One region of the Serratia ficaria genome, then DNA from elsewhere that is predicted to be linked to it. Evidence: predicted binding sites of a transcription regulator. Region 1 holds the regulator's gene; the other holds the start of a gene.
The links. Region 1 encodes CRP, which controls carbon source genes, mostly activating them, when cyclic AMP is high. Its sites were predicted from a motif close to ATGTGANNNNNNTCACAT; they were not measured.
Positions count from the first base shown of each region.

Region 2: mlc (sugar metabolism global transcriptional regulator Mlc) is a predicted target of CRP. The motif match lies at 3,848-3,865, and genes of this name have one in related genera.

Region 1 is NZ_LT906479.1:4,837,221-4,844,772, forward strand. Features, by position in the region: gene CKW09_RS22705 (LysE family translocator) at 1-591, opposite strand, end outside; gene CKW09_RS22710 (hydrolase) at 711-1,691, shown strand; gene CKW09_RS22715 (YheU family protein) at 1,688-1,921, shown strand; gene CKW09_RS22720 (phosphoribulokinase) at 2,078-2,947, shown strand; gene CKW09_RS22725 (OsmC family protein) at 2,987-3,394, opposite strand; gene crp (cAMP-activated global transcriptional regulator CRP) at 3,775-4,407, shown strand; gene CKW09_RS22735 (YccS/YhfK family putative transporter) at 4,459-6,537, shown strand; gene argD (bifunctional acetylornithine/succinyldiaminopimelate transaminase) at 6,578-7,552, opposite strand, start outside.
Region 2 is NZ_LT906479.1:2,462,598-2,470,149, reverse strand. Features, by position in the region: gene clcB (voltage-gated ClC-type chloride channel ClcB) at 1-763, shown strand, start outside; gene CKW09_RS11725 (helix-turn-helix domain-containing protein) at 760-1,152, opposite strand; gene CKW09_RS11720 (DUF2938 family protein) at 1,223-1,717, shown strand; gene bioD (dethiobiotin synthase) at 1,723-2,391, opposite strand; gene mlc (sugar metabolism global transcriptional regulator Mlc) at 2,539-3,756, opposite strand; gene CKW09_RS11705 (LysR family transcriptional regulator) at 3,915-4,805, opposite strand; gene CKW09_RS11700 (MFS transporter) at 4,953-6,221, shown strand; gene tus (DNA replication terminus site-binding protein) at 6,376-7,314, shown strand; gene CKW09_RS11690 (VOC family protein) at 7,304-7,552, opposite strand, start outside.

The DNA of each region.
Region 1 (7,552 bases):
CAGCAACACGCAGGCTGCGGTCAACAACCCCATGGAAACGTTGAAGATAATCCAGGCTTTCTTGCTGCGCAGCAGGCGGCCGATCACCGTGCCGAATCCCAGCCAGATAATGCCGGCGATAATATTCACCACCAGAATGCCCAACGCAATCGCCGCGATGGAATGGTTATACTCGTCGCCCGCCAGGCTGAAGCTCGCCACCGCGCCCAGCGCCATCAGCCAGGCCTTGGGGTTGAGGAACTGCAGCAGCCAGCCCTGATACAAACGCACCGGTTTGGGCGGCGCCACGTCGGTCTCCAGCTTTTCATAGGCGGCGGTGGCGACTTTCCACGCCAGCCACAGCAGATACAGGCTACCGAGAATTTTCAGGATCAGGTGCAGCGACGGGTAAACCAGGATCAGGCTGCCGACGCCGAACGCCACCAGCAGCAGGATGCTTTGCATGCCGAGCATGATGCCGATCATCAGCCACAGCGAGCGCATAAAGCCGAAATTGGCGCCGGAGGTGGTCAGTAACATATTATTGGGGCCAGGCGTGATGGCGGCTACCCACAGGAAGCCTAACATCGAAAGAAATAAACTCAGTTCCATGAGGCGGGTGCTCCTCACCCAGGTCGCTTTTTTGCAGTATTATTGTCAATTCATGGTATTGAAGCTAACAGTGCGCTATTGATCTCACAATAGCCGCCAACAAGATTTTTATTCAGGTTATGCATGAATCTTTTCGCCCCCTGAGCGGGGCCAGCAATCCGCACCTGCAAACGCTATTGCCGCGGCTGGTGCGCCGCCGCGTGTTGTTGAAACCGCACTGGCAGCGGCTGGAATTGCCCGACGGCGATTTTGTCGATCTCGCCTGGAGCGAGGACCCCGCGCTGGCCGGCGACAAACCGCGCGTGGTGCTGTTCCACGGCCTGGAAGGCAACTTCTACAGCCCGTACGCACACGGCCTGCTCAACGCCTGGCGCGAAAAAGGCTGGCTCGGCGTGGTGATGCATTTTCGCGGCTGCAGCGGCGTGCCCAATCGCAAGCAGCGCATCTACCATTCCGGTGAAACCGAAGACGCCCGCTTCTTCCTGCAGTGGCTGCGCGCCACTTACGGTACGGCGCCGACCGCCGCGGTGGGCGTCTCGCTCGGCGGCAACATGCTGGCCTGTTATCTGGCCCAGCAGGGCGCCGACAGCCTGCTGCAGGCGGCGGTGGTGGTATCGGCGCCGCTGATGCTGGAACCCTGTTCGTTCCGCATGGATCAGGGATTTTCCCGCGTTTATCAGCGCTATCTGCTGGGGCAGCTGAAGCAAAACGCCACCCGCAAGCTGCTGCACTATCCGGACACCCTGCCGCTCAGGCTGCCGCAGCTCAATCGCCTGCGGCGCATCCGCGAGTTCGACGACGCCATCACCTCGCGCATCCACGGCTTCAGCGACGCCACCGATTATTACCGGCGCTGCAGCGCGCTGCCGTTGCTGCCGGCGATCCAAACGCCGCTGCTGATCATCCATGCGAAGGACGATCCCTTCATGACCGATGAAGTGATCCCCGAAGTCGCCAACCTGCCGCGCAACATCGAATACCAGCTGACCGAGTTTGGCGGCCACGTCGGCTTCGTTGGCGGCACGCTGAAAAAACCGCAAATGTGGCTGGAATATCGCATTCCATCCTGGCTATCCCCTTATCTGGACATCCCGACGTGATTATCCCCTGGAAAGAATTGGCAACCGACACCCTGAACAGCCTGATCGAATCCTTTGTGCTGCGGGAAGGCACCGACTACGGCGAACATGAACGCTCGCTGGAACAGAAGGTGGAAGACGTGCGCCGCCAGCTGAAAAGCGGCGAAGTGGTGCTGATGTGGTCGGAGCTGCATGAAACCGTCAACATCATGCCGCGCGGGCAGCTACGCGCCGGGCAGGAAGAAATTTAGTGGTTATCGGTTCTATGACTGACGGAAAAAATCAGGTAACAATGGGCCATTGCAAACCAGCGCGCGAGATTTTGCCCCCGGCGAAAGGGCGTCAAACAAACCCATAACCATATCTGAATCTGACGCCGGCGCATTTAACACGGAGTGACAACCATCATGTCTGCCAAACATCCCGTTATCGCGGTGACCGGCTCCAGCGGAGCCGGCACCACCACCACCAGCGTGGCGTTCCGCAAGATTTTCCAGCAGCTCAACATTCGCGCCGCGGAGCTCGAAGGCGACAGCTTCCACCGCTATACCCGGCCGGAAATGGACGCGGCGATCCGCAAGGCGCGCGACCTGGGGCGGCATATCAGCTACTTCGGCCCCGAGGCCAACGATTTCGGCCTGCTGCAGCAGAGCTTTATCGAGTACGGCAAAAACGGCACCGGCCGCTCGCGCAAGTACCTGCACACCTATGACGAGGCGGTGCCCTACAATCAGGTGCCCGGCACCTTCACCCCCTGGGAGCCGCTGCCGGCGCCGACCGACGTGCTGTTTTACGAGGGCCTGCACGGCGGCGTGGTCACCGAACACAACGACGTGGCCAACCATGTCGACCTGCTGGTCGGGGTGGTGCCGATAGTCAACCTGGAATGGATCCAGAAGCTGATCCGCGATACCGGCGAGCGCGGCCATTCCCGCGAGGCGGTGATGGACTCTGTCGTGCGTTCGATGGAAGACTACATCAACTACATTACGCCGCAGTTCTCGCGCACCCACATCAACTTCCAGCGCGTGCCGACGGTGGACACCTCCAACCCGTTCGCCGCCAAGGCGATCCCCTCGCTGGATGAAAGCTTCGTGGTGATCCACTTCCGCGGGCTGGATCAGATTGATTTCCCCTACCTGCTGGCGATGCTGCAGGGCTCGTTCATCTCGCACATCAACACGCTGGTGGTGCCGGGCGGCAAAATGGGGCTGGCGATGGAGCTGATTATGGCGCCGCTGGTGCAACGGCTGCTGGAAGGCAAGAAGATCGAATGATAGCGCACGGGCGCAGCGCTGGCCGCGCCCGTTAACCGGTTATTCCGGGCTGCGGATCTCGAAGCTGTGGGTCACGCTGGCGGCCTTGTTCAGCATCAGCGCGACCGAACAATACTTCTCGGCCGACAGGTTGACCGCCCGCTCAACGATCTTGTCGGTCAGATGCTGGCCGGTCACGATGAAATGCAGGTTGATACGGGTAAACAGGCGCGGCGCTTCTTCGCGGCGTTCGGAGGTCAGTTTGACTTCGCAGTCGCGCACGTCGTTGCGGCCTTTTTGCAGGATCGACACCACGTCGATCGCGCTGCAGCCGCCCACCGACATCAGCACCATTTCCATCGGGCTGGGCGCCTTGTCGCCGGCGTTGCCGTCCATCAGCACCTGATGGCCTGACGCCGATTCACCCAGAAACGTTAACCCTTCCACCCACTTGACTCTTGCCTGCATACTGGTCACTCCGGTTGATTTCTTAAAATCAGGGTACGCTTTCGCATAGAAACAGGCAACGGAACCTGATGCTAATCATGCTGAAGCGAGACAACACAAGACACCCGCCTTACTCTGTGCTACAAACAGAGCCGCAATAAATCTTTCCGGGACACTGATTTCAGGGAAACGCCCAGGGAAAGGCTCCTTTACCGGTATGTTAATAGAATGTAGCTTGCAGCTCTCCCGGCAAGTTAATATGCTAGAGCGACAGCGTATATTTATGACACGCCTCAAAACCTGCCGATAGCCCTCGCTCAGACAACGGCTACAGGCACGTTTTACAGGGAACTCTGACCCCTGTGACACAAGGCAGCGATAACAACAGAGGATAACAGCGAATGGTTCTCGGCAAACCGCAAACAGACCCTACTCTCGAATGGTTCCTGTCTCATTGCCATATCCACAAATATCCATCGAAGAGTACGCTGATTCACCAAGGTGAAAAGGCCGAAACGCTTTACTACATCGTGAAAGGCTCCGTAGCGGTGCTGATCAAGGATGAAGAAGGTAAAGAGATGATCCTGTCCTACCTCAACCAGGGGGATTTCATCGGCGAGCTCGGATTGTTTGAAGAAGGTCAGGAGCGCAGCGCCTGGGTTCGGGCGAAGACCGCCTGTGAAGTGGCTGAAATTTCCTATAAGAAATTCCGTCAGCTGATCCAGGTTAACCCAGACATCCTGATGCGCCTGTCCGCCCAGATGGCAAGCCGCCTGCAGGTCACCTCCGAGAAAGTGGGCAACCTCGCCTTCCTGGACGTTACCGGCCGCATCGCGCAAACCCTGCTGAACCTGGCGAAACAGCCTGATGCCATGACCCACCCGGACGGCATGCAGATCAAGATCACCCGTCAAGAAATCGGCCAGATCGTCGGCTGCTCACGCGAAACCGTTGGCCGTATTCTGAAAATGCTGGAAGACCAAAACCTGATCTCCGCCCACGGCAAAACCATTGTCGTCTACGGCACGCGTTAATCACTGAAAAAACGGCGCAGCGATGCGCCGTTTTTTTATCTGCAGCCTGCGATGTGGCGCCGCCTGATCTACCACCCCGAAGTCAACTACGCACTGCGGCAAACGCTGGTGCTGTGCCTGCCGGTACTGCTCGGCCTGCTGATTGGCCAGCTGCAGCTCGGCCTGCTGTTTTCGCTGGTTCCCGCCTGCTGCAACATCGCCGGGCTGGACACGCCCCATAAACGCTTCTTTAAACGTCTGATCGTCGGCGGTTCGCTGTTCGCGCTCAGCAGCCTGCTGTTGCAACAGGCGCTGCTGTGGCAGGTGCCGCTGCCGGCGCTGATGCTCGGCCTGGCGCTGCTGCTCGGCGTCAGCGGGGAAATCAGCCCGCTGCACGCCCGGCTGCTGCCGGCGGCGCTGGTGGCCGCCATTTTTTCCCTCAGCATGGCCGGTACGGTGCCGATCTGGCAGGCGCCGCTGCTGTACGTCATCGGCACCGCCTGGTACGGCCTGTTCACCTGGTTCTGGTTCAAGCTGTGGAAAGAGCAGCCGATGCGCGAGTCTTTGAGCCAGCTGTATCTGGAGCTGGCGGACTACTGCGAGGCCAAATATTCGCTGCTGACCCAGCACACCGATCCGCAAACCGCGCTGCCGCCGCTGCTGGTGCGCCAGCAAAAGGTGATGGATCTGATCGGCCTGCTGTATCAGCAGCTCAACTTCCTGCCGCACGCCAGCAATCTGGAGCAAAAACGCCTGCTGCGCACCTTCCAGGTGGCGCTGGATCTGCAGGAGCACATTACCGTCAGCCTGCATCAGCCGGAAGAGGTGCAAAAACTGGTGGAGCAAAGCCAGGCCGAAGCGATTATCCGCCGCAACGCCCAGGTGATCGCCGGCCGGCTGCGCGTGGTGGCGCACGATATCCTCTATCATCAGCATTCGCAGCGCTTCAATATGACCCATGAACTGGCGGCGTTGGAGAAGGTGGCGGCGCAGCATGCCGACAACCCGGTCGGCCAGTTCTGCTATTACCATTTCAGCCGCATCGCCCGCCTGCTGCGCACCCAGCGCCCGCTGTACCGTCGCGATCTGATGGCCAATCAGAGCCGCCTGCCGTTCTGGCCGGCGCTGGCCAGCTACCTGTCGTTCAGGTCCAACGCCCTGCGCAACGCCGCGCGGCTGGGCGTCACGCTGGCGCTCGGCAGCAGCCTGGGGATGATGTTCAACCTGCCCAAGCCTTACTGGATCCTGTTGACCATCATGCTGGTGAGCCAGAACGGCTACAATGCCACCCGGGTGCGGATCCAGCACCGTGCGCTCGGCACCCTGGCCGGGCTGATGATCGCCGCCGGCCTGCTGCGGCTGCAGCTGCCGGAGGCCGAAACCCTGAGCATCATGTTGGCGATCACGCTGCTGGCCTACCTGGTTTCGCGGAAAAACTACGGGCTGGCGGTCATCGGCTTCACGGTTACCGCGGTGTACACCCTGCAGCTGCTGGCGCTGAACGGCTCCCATTTCCTGGTGCCGCGCCTGGTCGATACGCTGATTGGCTGCGTGCTGGTCTTCGGCGGCACCATCTGGCTGTGGCCGCAGTGGCAAAGCGGCCTGCTGCGCAAAAACGCGCACCAGGCGCTGGAAAACGATCAGCGCGCGCTGCGGCTGATGCTGGAAGAACGGGAGCCGGATCCCGCCGCGCTGGCCTATGCGCGCATGCAGGTCAATCAGGCGCATAATGCGCTGTTCACCTCGCTGAATCAGGCGATGCAGGAACCGGGATTCGCTTCGGATTATCTGGCGGATATGCGGCTGTGGGTCACCCACAGCCAGTTTATCGTCGAGCACCTCAACGCCATGACCATCCTGGCGCGCGAGCACTACATGCTGACGCCAACGCTGGCGGAAGAGTACCTGCAAACCTGTGAAATCGCGCTGCAAAGCTGCCAGCAGCGGCTGGAATACGACGGGCCGAGCAGCAGCAACAGCGGCATCATGCAGCCGCCGGATCTGCATCCCGACATGCCGGTCACCGAGATGGAACGCCACCTGCGGCGCATCCTGTCGCACCTGAGCGTGATGCACACCATTTCGTCGCTGGCCTGGAGCCAGCGCCCGCACCACGGCATCTGGCTGAAACGCAAGCTGCGCGATCAATAAGGGCGCGGCATGGCCGCGCCCCAATCGTCGCACGCCGGGTTCAGGCGTTGATCACGTCCTGCACCGCCTGTTCAAACAGCGCCATGCCCGCCTCGATATCCTGCGGCTCCACCACCAGCGACGGCGCAAAACGGATCACGTTCGGCCCGGCGTTGAGGATCATCAGCCCGCGCGCGGCGGCGGCGGTGAGGAAATCCCGCGCCCGCCCCTGATACTGCGGCGTCAGCTCCGCGCCGATCAGCAGCCCCATGCCGCGAATGTCGGTGAAAATTCGGTATTTTTCGCCAATCTTCCGCAAGGCGTCGACATACAGGCCATGGCGTTGTTCAACGCCGCTCAGCACCTCCGGCGTATTGATCACGTCCAGCGCCGCTTCCGCCACCGCGCAGGCCAGCGGGTTGCCGCCGTAGGTGGTGCCGTGGGTGCCCACCTGCATCACCGAGGCGATCTCTTCGGTGGTCAGCATGGCGCTGACCGGGAAGCCGCCGCCCAGCGCTTTGGCGGTGGTGAGAATGTCCGGCGTCACGCCATAATGCATATAGGCGAACAGCTTGCCGCTGCGGCCCATGCCGCTTTGCACCTCGTCAAACACCAGCAGCGCCTGATGCTGGTCGCACAGCGCGCGCACCCCGTTAAGGAATTCGGCGTTCACCGGCGTGATGCCGCCTTCGCCCTGAATCGGCTCCATCACCACCGCGCAGGTATGGTCGTCCATCACCGCTTTCACCGCCGCCAGATCGTTGAACGGCACATGCACGATATCGGCGGGCTTTGGCCCGAAACCGTCGGAATACTTGGCCTGCCCGCCCACCGAAACGGTGAACAGCGTGCGGCCGTGGAACGCGTTATGGAAAGCGATGATTTTGGTTTTGTACGGGCTGTGGCGGGTGATGGCGTAGTGGCGCGCCAGCTTGAAGGCCGCTTCGTTGGCCTCGGCGCCGGAGTTGGCGAAAAACACCCGATCGGCGAAGGTGGCGGCGATCAGCTTGCTCGCCAGGCGCAGCGCCGGTTCGTT
Region 2 (7,552 bases), 2.4 Mb from region 1:
CCTGTTTATCGCCGAGATCCTGTTCGGCACCCTGATGCTGGCGTCGCTCGGCCCGGTGGTGATCGCCGCCGTGAGCGCGCTGTTGATGACCAACCTGCTCAACGGCGGCCAGGCGCCGCTGTATCTGGTGGAGCCGCTGGCCGCGCCGCTGCCGGTGCAGTATCTGCTGATGGCGCTGGTGGGCGTTGCGGCCGGCGCCTGCGGCCCGCTGTTTCTGTGGGCGATGTCGGCCAGCGGCCAGGCGTTTCGCTCGCTGCGGCTGAAGCCGCCGCTGCAGCTGGCGCTGGGCGGGTTGATCGTCGGATTGCTCTCTTTGCTGTTCCCTGAGGTCTGGGGCAATGGCTACAGCGTGGTGCAGTCGTTGCTCGTCGCGCCGCCCGGCGTGCTGTTGCTGGGCGCTATCCTGGTGTGCAAGCTGTTGGCGATCCTCGCCAGCAGCGGCTCAGGGGCGCCCGGCGGGGTATTCACCCCGACGCTGTTCGTCGGCGCCGCGCTCGGTTCGGTGATCGGCCAGCTGTGCGGCTTCTGGCCGGAACTGGGCGCTGCCGTGCCGCTGTTGCTGGCGCTGACCGGCATGGCCACCCTGCTGGCCGCCACCACCCATGCGCCGATCATGGCGGCGCTGATGGTGTTCGAAATGACCGGTGAATACGCCCTGCTGCCGGGCATTCTGCTCGCCTGCGTGATCGCCACCACCGTGTCGCGCGGCCTGCGGCCGGTATCGGTATACCACACCGCACCACCGCCCAAACGCGAGGCTTAAAACTCGCCCTGCTGCAGCAACTTCCTGAACTGCGGGCACTGTAGGTGTTCCGGTTCAGGGCAATCGACCATGTGCTGCAAACCGGCGCGCACCTGCCCCAGACGGCGCAGGGTGCGATCCAGTTCTTCAATCCGTGCCGCCAGCAGCCGGCGATCGAGTGCGATGCGCCCCCGCTCGTCAAACAGTGAGGCGATCTCATCCAGCGTAAATCCCGCCAGCCGCCCGAGGGCGATCAGCTTCAGTTGATCCAGCACTCCGGCGGCGTATTGGCGACGTAAACCGTTGCGGCCTATCGACGCGATCAGCCCTTTTTTCTCGTAATGCCGCAGCGCCGAGGGCGCGATGCCGCTCAAACGCGCCACCTCGCCAATATCCAGTTCTTTTTCCATTGACTTGAAGTCGACTTTAAGTTGCACACTGTGCGCACATTACACCATGAGGGACTTTAAGGACACGAAAATGACGACAGAAATTTTACTGATGATTGTGCTGACCGGGGTGGGCGCCACGCTGTGCACCGACCTGTGGGCCATCGTGCAAAAGCGCGTGCTGGGCATCCCGCCCCTTAACTACGCGCTGGTCGGCCGCTGGTTTATCGGCCTGTTCGACGGCCGGTTTTATCACGCTCCGATCATGGCGGCGCCGGTGCGGCGGGGAGAAAAAGCGATGGGATGGCTGCTGCACTACGCGATCGGCGTCGCCTTCGCCTTTATCCCGCTCGGCTTGGCGGGCATCGCGTGGTACGCAGCGCCGACGCCGCTCGTCGCGCTGTTGAGCGGCTGGCTGAGCCTGGCGGCGCCCTTCTTCGTGATGCAGCCGGCGTTGGGCTTTGGCGTGGCGGCGGCGAACACCCCCAATCCGACGCGTAGCCGCATTATCAGCCTGCTGGTGCATACGGTGTACGGCCTGGGGCTGCTTGTCTCCGCCCATTTGTTGGCCCCTTTCCTGGCCTGAGCGCGCTAGCGCAGCAGCGCGGAAATGTCGAGGTAGTGCGCCAGTTCGCGCTGCTCCGCGCGCGGCAGGTACGGAATTTCACCCAACAACGGCGCCGGCAGGCGCTGCTGCAGCGCCGCGATGGTTTCGGCATAGTGCGCCAGACCCGGGTTGATGCGGTTGGCCACCCAGCCCAGCAGCGGCAAGCCGTCGTTGAGGATCGACTGCGCGGTCAGCAGCGCATGGCTGACGCAGCCCAGCTTGATGCCCACCACCAGCACCACCGGCAGCTGTTCCTGCACCACCCATTCGGCGTAAGGGCGCAGATCGTTCATCAGCACCCGCCAGCCGCCGCTGCCCTCCACCACCACCGTGTCCGCCCGGGCCGACAGCGCCTGCAGCCCGCGGCTCATCAGGCCGTAGTTGATGTCGTCGGTGGCGTGCGCGTGGAACACCTCATCCAGGCAGGTAATGGGGTTGATCTCGTCGTAGGTCAGCGGCAAGGTCGAGGAGGCCTGCAGAACCAAAGCGTCTTTATTGCGAATGCCTGCGCTGGTTTCCTGACAGCGCGCCGCAATCGGCTTATAGCCGGCCACCGAGCGGCCGTCCGCCGCCAGCGCCTGCATCAACGCACGGGAAACGACGGTTTTACCGACGTCGGTATCCGTTCCTGTAACAAATAAACGCTTTAACATGAAAGAAATGCCCCGGAATGCTCCGTTAACTAAAGTATCGCCGGCCGTGCGGCGAGGAAGTCGAACGGGAAAATTCTAGGGGATACGGAAAGCGCGGGGCTTGAGATAGCTCAATCTTTTGTCGTTAATTAATAAGAAGTTCTGATGTCAGCCCTGTAACAGCTGCACCAGCAGTGAACCGTTGTACAAGGCTTCCTTCACCAGCGCCGCGCCGGGCATGGTGCCCTGATTGAAGAACTGGGTGGACTCCACCTGCACCTGTTCGCTGTAGGCCGGCAGCGACTGCTGGCGAATGCAGGAGGCGATGGCCGGGTGCAGAATTTCCGCCGCGCGATTCAACGGCGAACCCACCAGAATTTTTTCCGGATTGAACAGATTGACCATGATCGCCAGAATGCGCCCCACGCTATGGCCGACGCCAAGAATGATGTCCCTGGCCAATTGATCGCCCGCCAGCGCGGCGTCGCACAGCGATTCGACGGTCAGCGGCGCGCCGTGCAGGCTGGAGCTCATCGAGGTGCCGAGGCGCTGCTGGGCGATCTCCAGCATATTCTCGATGCTGGCGACGGTTTCCAGGCAGCCGTGGTTGCCGCAGTAGCAGCGCTTGCCATAGGGATCGACCTGAGTATGGCCGATCTCCACCACGCTGTGGCTGCCGGCGTGCAGCACGCGGCCGCCGGTGATCACGCCGGCGCCGACGTTATGGTCGATCACCACCTGGATGACGTTTTGGCTGCCGCGCGACGCGCCGTACAGCGCTTCCGCCATGGTCCAGGCGCTGATGTCGTGCTGCAAATAGACCGGCAGGCCGGTGCGGGTTTCCAGCGCCGGGCCGAGCGGCATCTCCAGCGCGTCGTAGAACGGCATGCGGTGCACCACGCCGGACGCCACGTCGATAATGCCGGGCAAGGTGATGGCGATCGCCGTCAATCGTTCGAGCTTGCTTTGGTGGCGGATAAAGAATTGATCGACTTCGGAGAGAATGCGCTTCAGCAGCGGATCGCGGTGTTCGGCGGCCAGCGGCAGCTGCTCCTCCACCACCAGCTTGCTGCTGATGTCGCGCAGCGCCAGCGTGATGCTGCCGCGGCTGATGCGGGCGGAAAGGTAGTGCCAGGCTTCGGTGTCCAGAACCAGGCCAACCGCCGGCCGGCCGCGGCTGCCGACTTCCTGATACTCGGTTTCCTTGACCAGATGCGCTTCCAGCAGCTCGCGCACGATCTTGGTGATGCTGGCCGGCGCCAGCTGCGCGCGCTTTGACAGTTCAATGCGCGAAATCGGGCCCAGCTGATCGATAAGCCGATAAACCGCCCCCGCATTGGTCTGCTTGATTTGATCGATATGCCCAGGTTGCCCAACCGCAATCACAAACCTGCTCCTACTATTTTTCGCGCTTCTAAATAAAGACTAAAGGCTATGGTGGGGCTTTTGTAATACAGCGTCAACTATTTGATTCGTTATGTGATTTGCAGCACAAATTCGCTGCGTTTCGCCGCCGGATCGCGTTTTATTTGCTCAGCCACGGCTCAGGGCAACATCAGCGCCATCAGCGATTTGGCCGCCGCCGTCAGCGGCCGTTGGCGATGATGCACCAGCCAAACTTCGGTCATCGCATCCGGTTCCGCCAGCGGCAGATACTTCACCCCGTCGATCCGCACCCGGCTGAAAGACGCCGGCAGAATAGAGACGCCCAGCCCGGCAGCCACCAGGCCGATGATGGTCATCGCCTCGCCCACTTCCTGCGTGATGTAGGGGGTGATGCCCGCCTTGTCCAACAGCAGCAGGATCTCGTCATACAGCGCGGTGCCCACCTCGCGCGAGAAAAACACGAAGGGCTCTTCGGCCAGCTGCTGAAAACGCAGCGCGCCGGGCGCCACCCGGGTTAACGGGTGCCCTTCCGGCACCACCGCCACCAGCGGCTCGCACAGCAGCAGTTGGTGCTTGAGCGCGTCCGGCAGGCGGGTGTTGCGCATGACGCCCAGATCCAGTTCGCCATTCAACAGCGGTTCAATCTGCTGCTTGGTGTTGATCTCGCGCATCTTGATATGCACCTGCAGATGCTGCTGGCGAAAAGTCCGCAGGCTGCGCGACACCCAGCTGATAAAGGGCGCGGAAGAGGTGAAGCCGATGGTCAGCTCGCCCAGTTCGCCGCGCTCCAGCCGCGCCGCCTTCTCGGCCGCGCGCGCGACCTGATCGACCACCTGGTAAGCCTCCCTGAGGAACATATCCCCGGCCTGGGTCAGGCTGACGTTGCGGTTATTGCGCGCCAGCAGCCGCGCCCCGACCATTTCCTCCAGCGCCTGGATCTGTTGGCTGAGCGGCGGCTGCGAGATGCGCAACCGCTCGGCGGCGCGACCAAAGTGCAGCTCTTCCGCCACGGCGATAAAGTAACGCAGGTGTCGCAATTCGATATTCATATGCAAAACGTCTTAATTTGAATTATTAATATATTAGACAAAAAAATCCCCGCTCCCTATCATTTTGTCAATTCAAACCCGTCTGTTATCTCTCCCGAAGTTCGGTAAGGAAACGCTGTGACAACCCCCGTGCGTTCTGCGGCCGTGATGCCGTCGACGCTGGCCGCCAATGATGAGGCGGCCGCTGCGCCAAAAGCGAAACGTTCCACCCTCAACAATAAACTTCCCTACATTGAACGCGGCACGCCGCAGTTTATGCGCGTGACGCTGGCGCTGTTCTCCGCCGGGCTGGCGACCTTCGCACTGCTGTACTGCGTGCAGCCGATATTGCCGGTGCTGTCGCAGGACTTTGGCGTTTCGCCGGCGGAAAGCAGCCTGTCGCTCTCGGTGTCCACCGGCCTGTTGGCGCTCGGGCTGATGTTTACCGGCCCGTTGTCCGACGCCATCGGCCGCAAATCGGTGATGGTGGTGGCGCTGCTGCTGGCGGCGGTCTGCACGCTGATCTGCGCGTTTATGACCAGCTGGCACGGCATCTTGCTGATGCGCGCGCTGATCGGCCTTTCGCTGAGCGGCGTGGCGGCGGTCGGCATGACCTACCTGAGCGAAGAGATCCACCCGAGCTTCGTCGCCTTTTCGATGGGGCTGTATATCAGCGGCAACTCGATCGGCGGCATGAGCGGCCGCCTGGTCACCGGGGTGCTGACCGACTTCTTTTCCTGGCGCGTATCGCTGGGGGTGATCGGCCTGTTCGCCCTGGCCGCCGCCTGCATGTTCTGGCGCATCCTGCCGGCCTCGCGGCATTTTCGCGCCAGCTCTCTGCGGCCGCGCACCCTGTTGATCAATTTCAAGCTGCACTGGCACGATAAGGGGCTGCCGCTGCTGTTCGCCGAAGGTTTTCTGCTGATGGGCAGCTTCGTCACCCTGTTCAACTATATCGGCTATCGCCTGCTGGCGGACCCCTACCATCTGAGCCAGGCCATCGTCGGCCTGCTGTCGGTGGTGTATCTCACCGGCTCCTACAGCTCGCCAAAAGCCGGTGCGTTGACCTCGCGCTTCGGCCGCGGCCCGGTGCTGCTGGCTTCCATCATCATTATGCTGATCGGCATCCTGATCACCGCGCTGGCGCCGGTGCCGGTGATATTTATCGGCATGATGCTGTTCACCGCCGGCTTCTTCGCCGCCCACTCGGTGGCCAGCAGTTGGATCGGCCGACGTGCGCGCCGCGCCAAGGGCCAGGCTTCGTCGCTGTATTTGTTCTGCTATTACGTCGGCTCCAGCGTGGCCGGCACGCTCGGCGGCGTGTTCTGGCACAGCTTCGGCTGGAACGGCGTGGTGGCGTTCATCAGCCTGATGCTGCTGCTGGCCCTGTTGGTGGTGCACTACCTGAAACGCCTGCCGGAAGCGGCGCGCGTTTGACGCCATCTCCGCCCCCTCCCGCGCGAGGGGGCCTTCGCCAATGTTCCCCTGCCGAGCCTGGACCGCACCGGGGCCGCCGCCGCCCCGTTTGCCGATGTTGCCCTTCCGTTTGCCATTCCCATAGAGTATGTTGTAACTAAAATGGAGGTGAGAAATGGGTAAGCACGACTTAATTGGCCGAATGAACGCCTGCTTCAATGAGTTGGAACAGGCGCTGGGCGCGCTGCAGCAGCAGATCGCGCCGCTGCGCCTGCTGGCGGCGCGGGTGTTCAGCCTGCCGGAAATCGAGAAAGGCCAGGAGCACCAGGCCATCGAGCGCATCGCCGTCGAGCAACACCTCGGCCAGGCGGCGCGGGCATTGGCGCTGGAGCACTACCAGCGGCTGTTTATCCATCACCATCGGCAGAATCTCAGCAGCAAGGCCGCGGTGCGCCTGCCCGGGGTGATGTGCCTGGCGGTGGAGCCGCCGGAATACCGGGCGCTGCAGGCGCAAATCGCGCTGATTAACCGACTGAAGGGCGAGCTGGAACAGATTATCACCCTGGAGTCGGGCCTGGCGCCCGAGCAGCGTTTCGAGTTTGTGCATACGCATCTGCACGGTCTGATCACGCTCAGCGCTTACCGCACCCTCACCCTGCTCACCAACCCGGACTCGGTGCGCTTCGGCTGGGCCAACAAGCACGTCATCAAGAACGTCAAACGCGACGATGTCCTGGCGCAGCTGGAGAAAAGCCTGAAGGCCGGCCGGGCGGTGCCGCCGCATACTCGCGAACAGTGGGCCGCGCTGGTCAGCCGGGAAATCGACGACGTCGGCCGCCTGCCGCAACACGCGACGCTGAAGATCAAGCGGCCGGTGAAGGTGCAGCCGATCGCCCGGGTGTGGTACCAGCAACAGCAAAAGCAGGTGCAACACCCTTGCCCGCTGCCGCTGATCGCCCTGTGCCAGGTGGAAAACGGCGCGGCGGTGCCGAAGATTGGCGAGCTGCTCGACTACGACGCCGCGGCGGTAAAGCACCGCTACAAGCCGGACGCCCGGCCGCTGCGGCTGCTGGTGCCGCGCCTGCACCTGTATACCGACGCCCCTACTCGCTGAGGGTATAGACCCGCAGGCGGTGGCCGTCCGGATCCTGCGCCACAAAGCTGTAGCCGAAATCCAGCTCTCGCGGCGCCTGGGCGATGGTCAGCCCCATTTCACGCCACCGGTTATAAAGCGCATCCACCTGCTGCGGCTGCTCGCACATAAAGCAGATTTCCCCGCCGCCGCCGCCGGCCGTCGCCGCCGGTTCTACCCCCTGTCTCGACCACATCCCCAGCTTGAAGCCGTTGTTCAG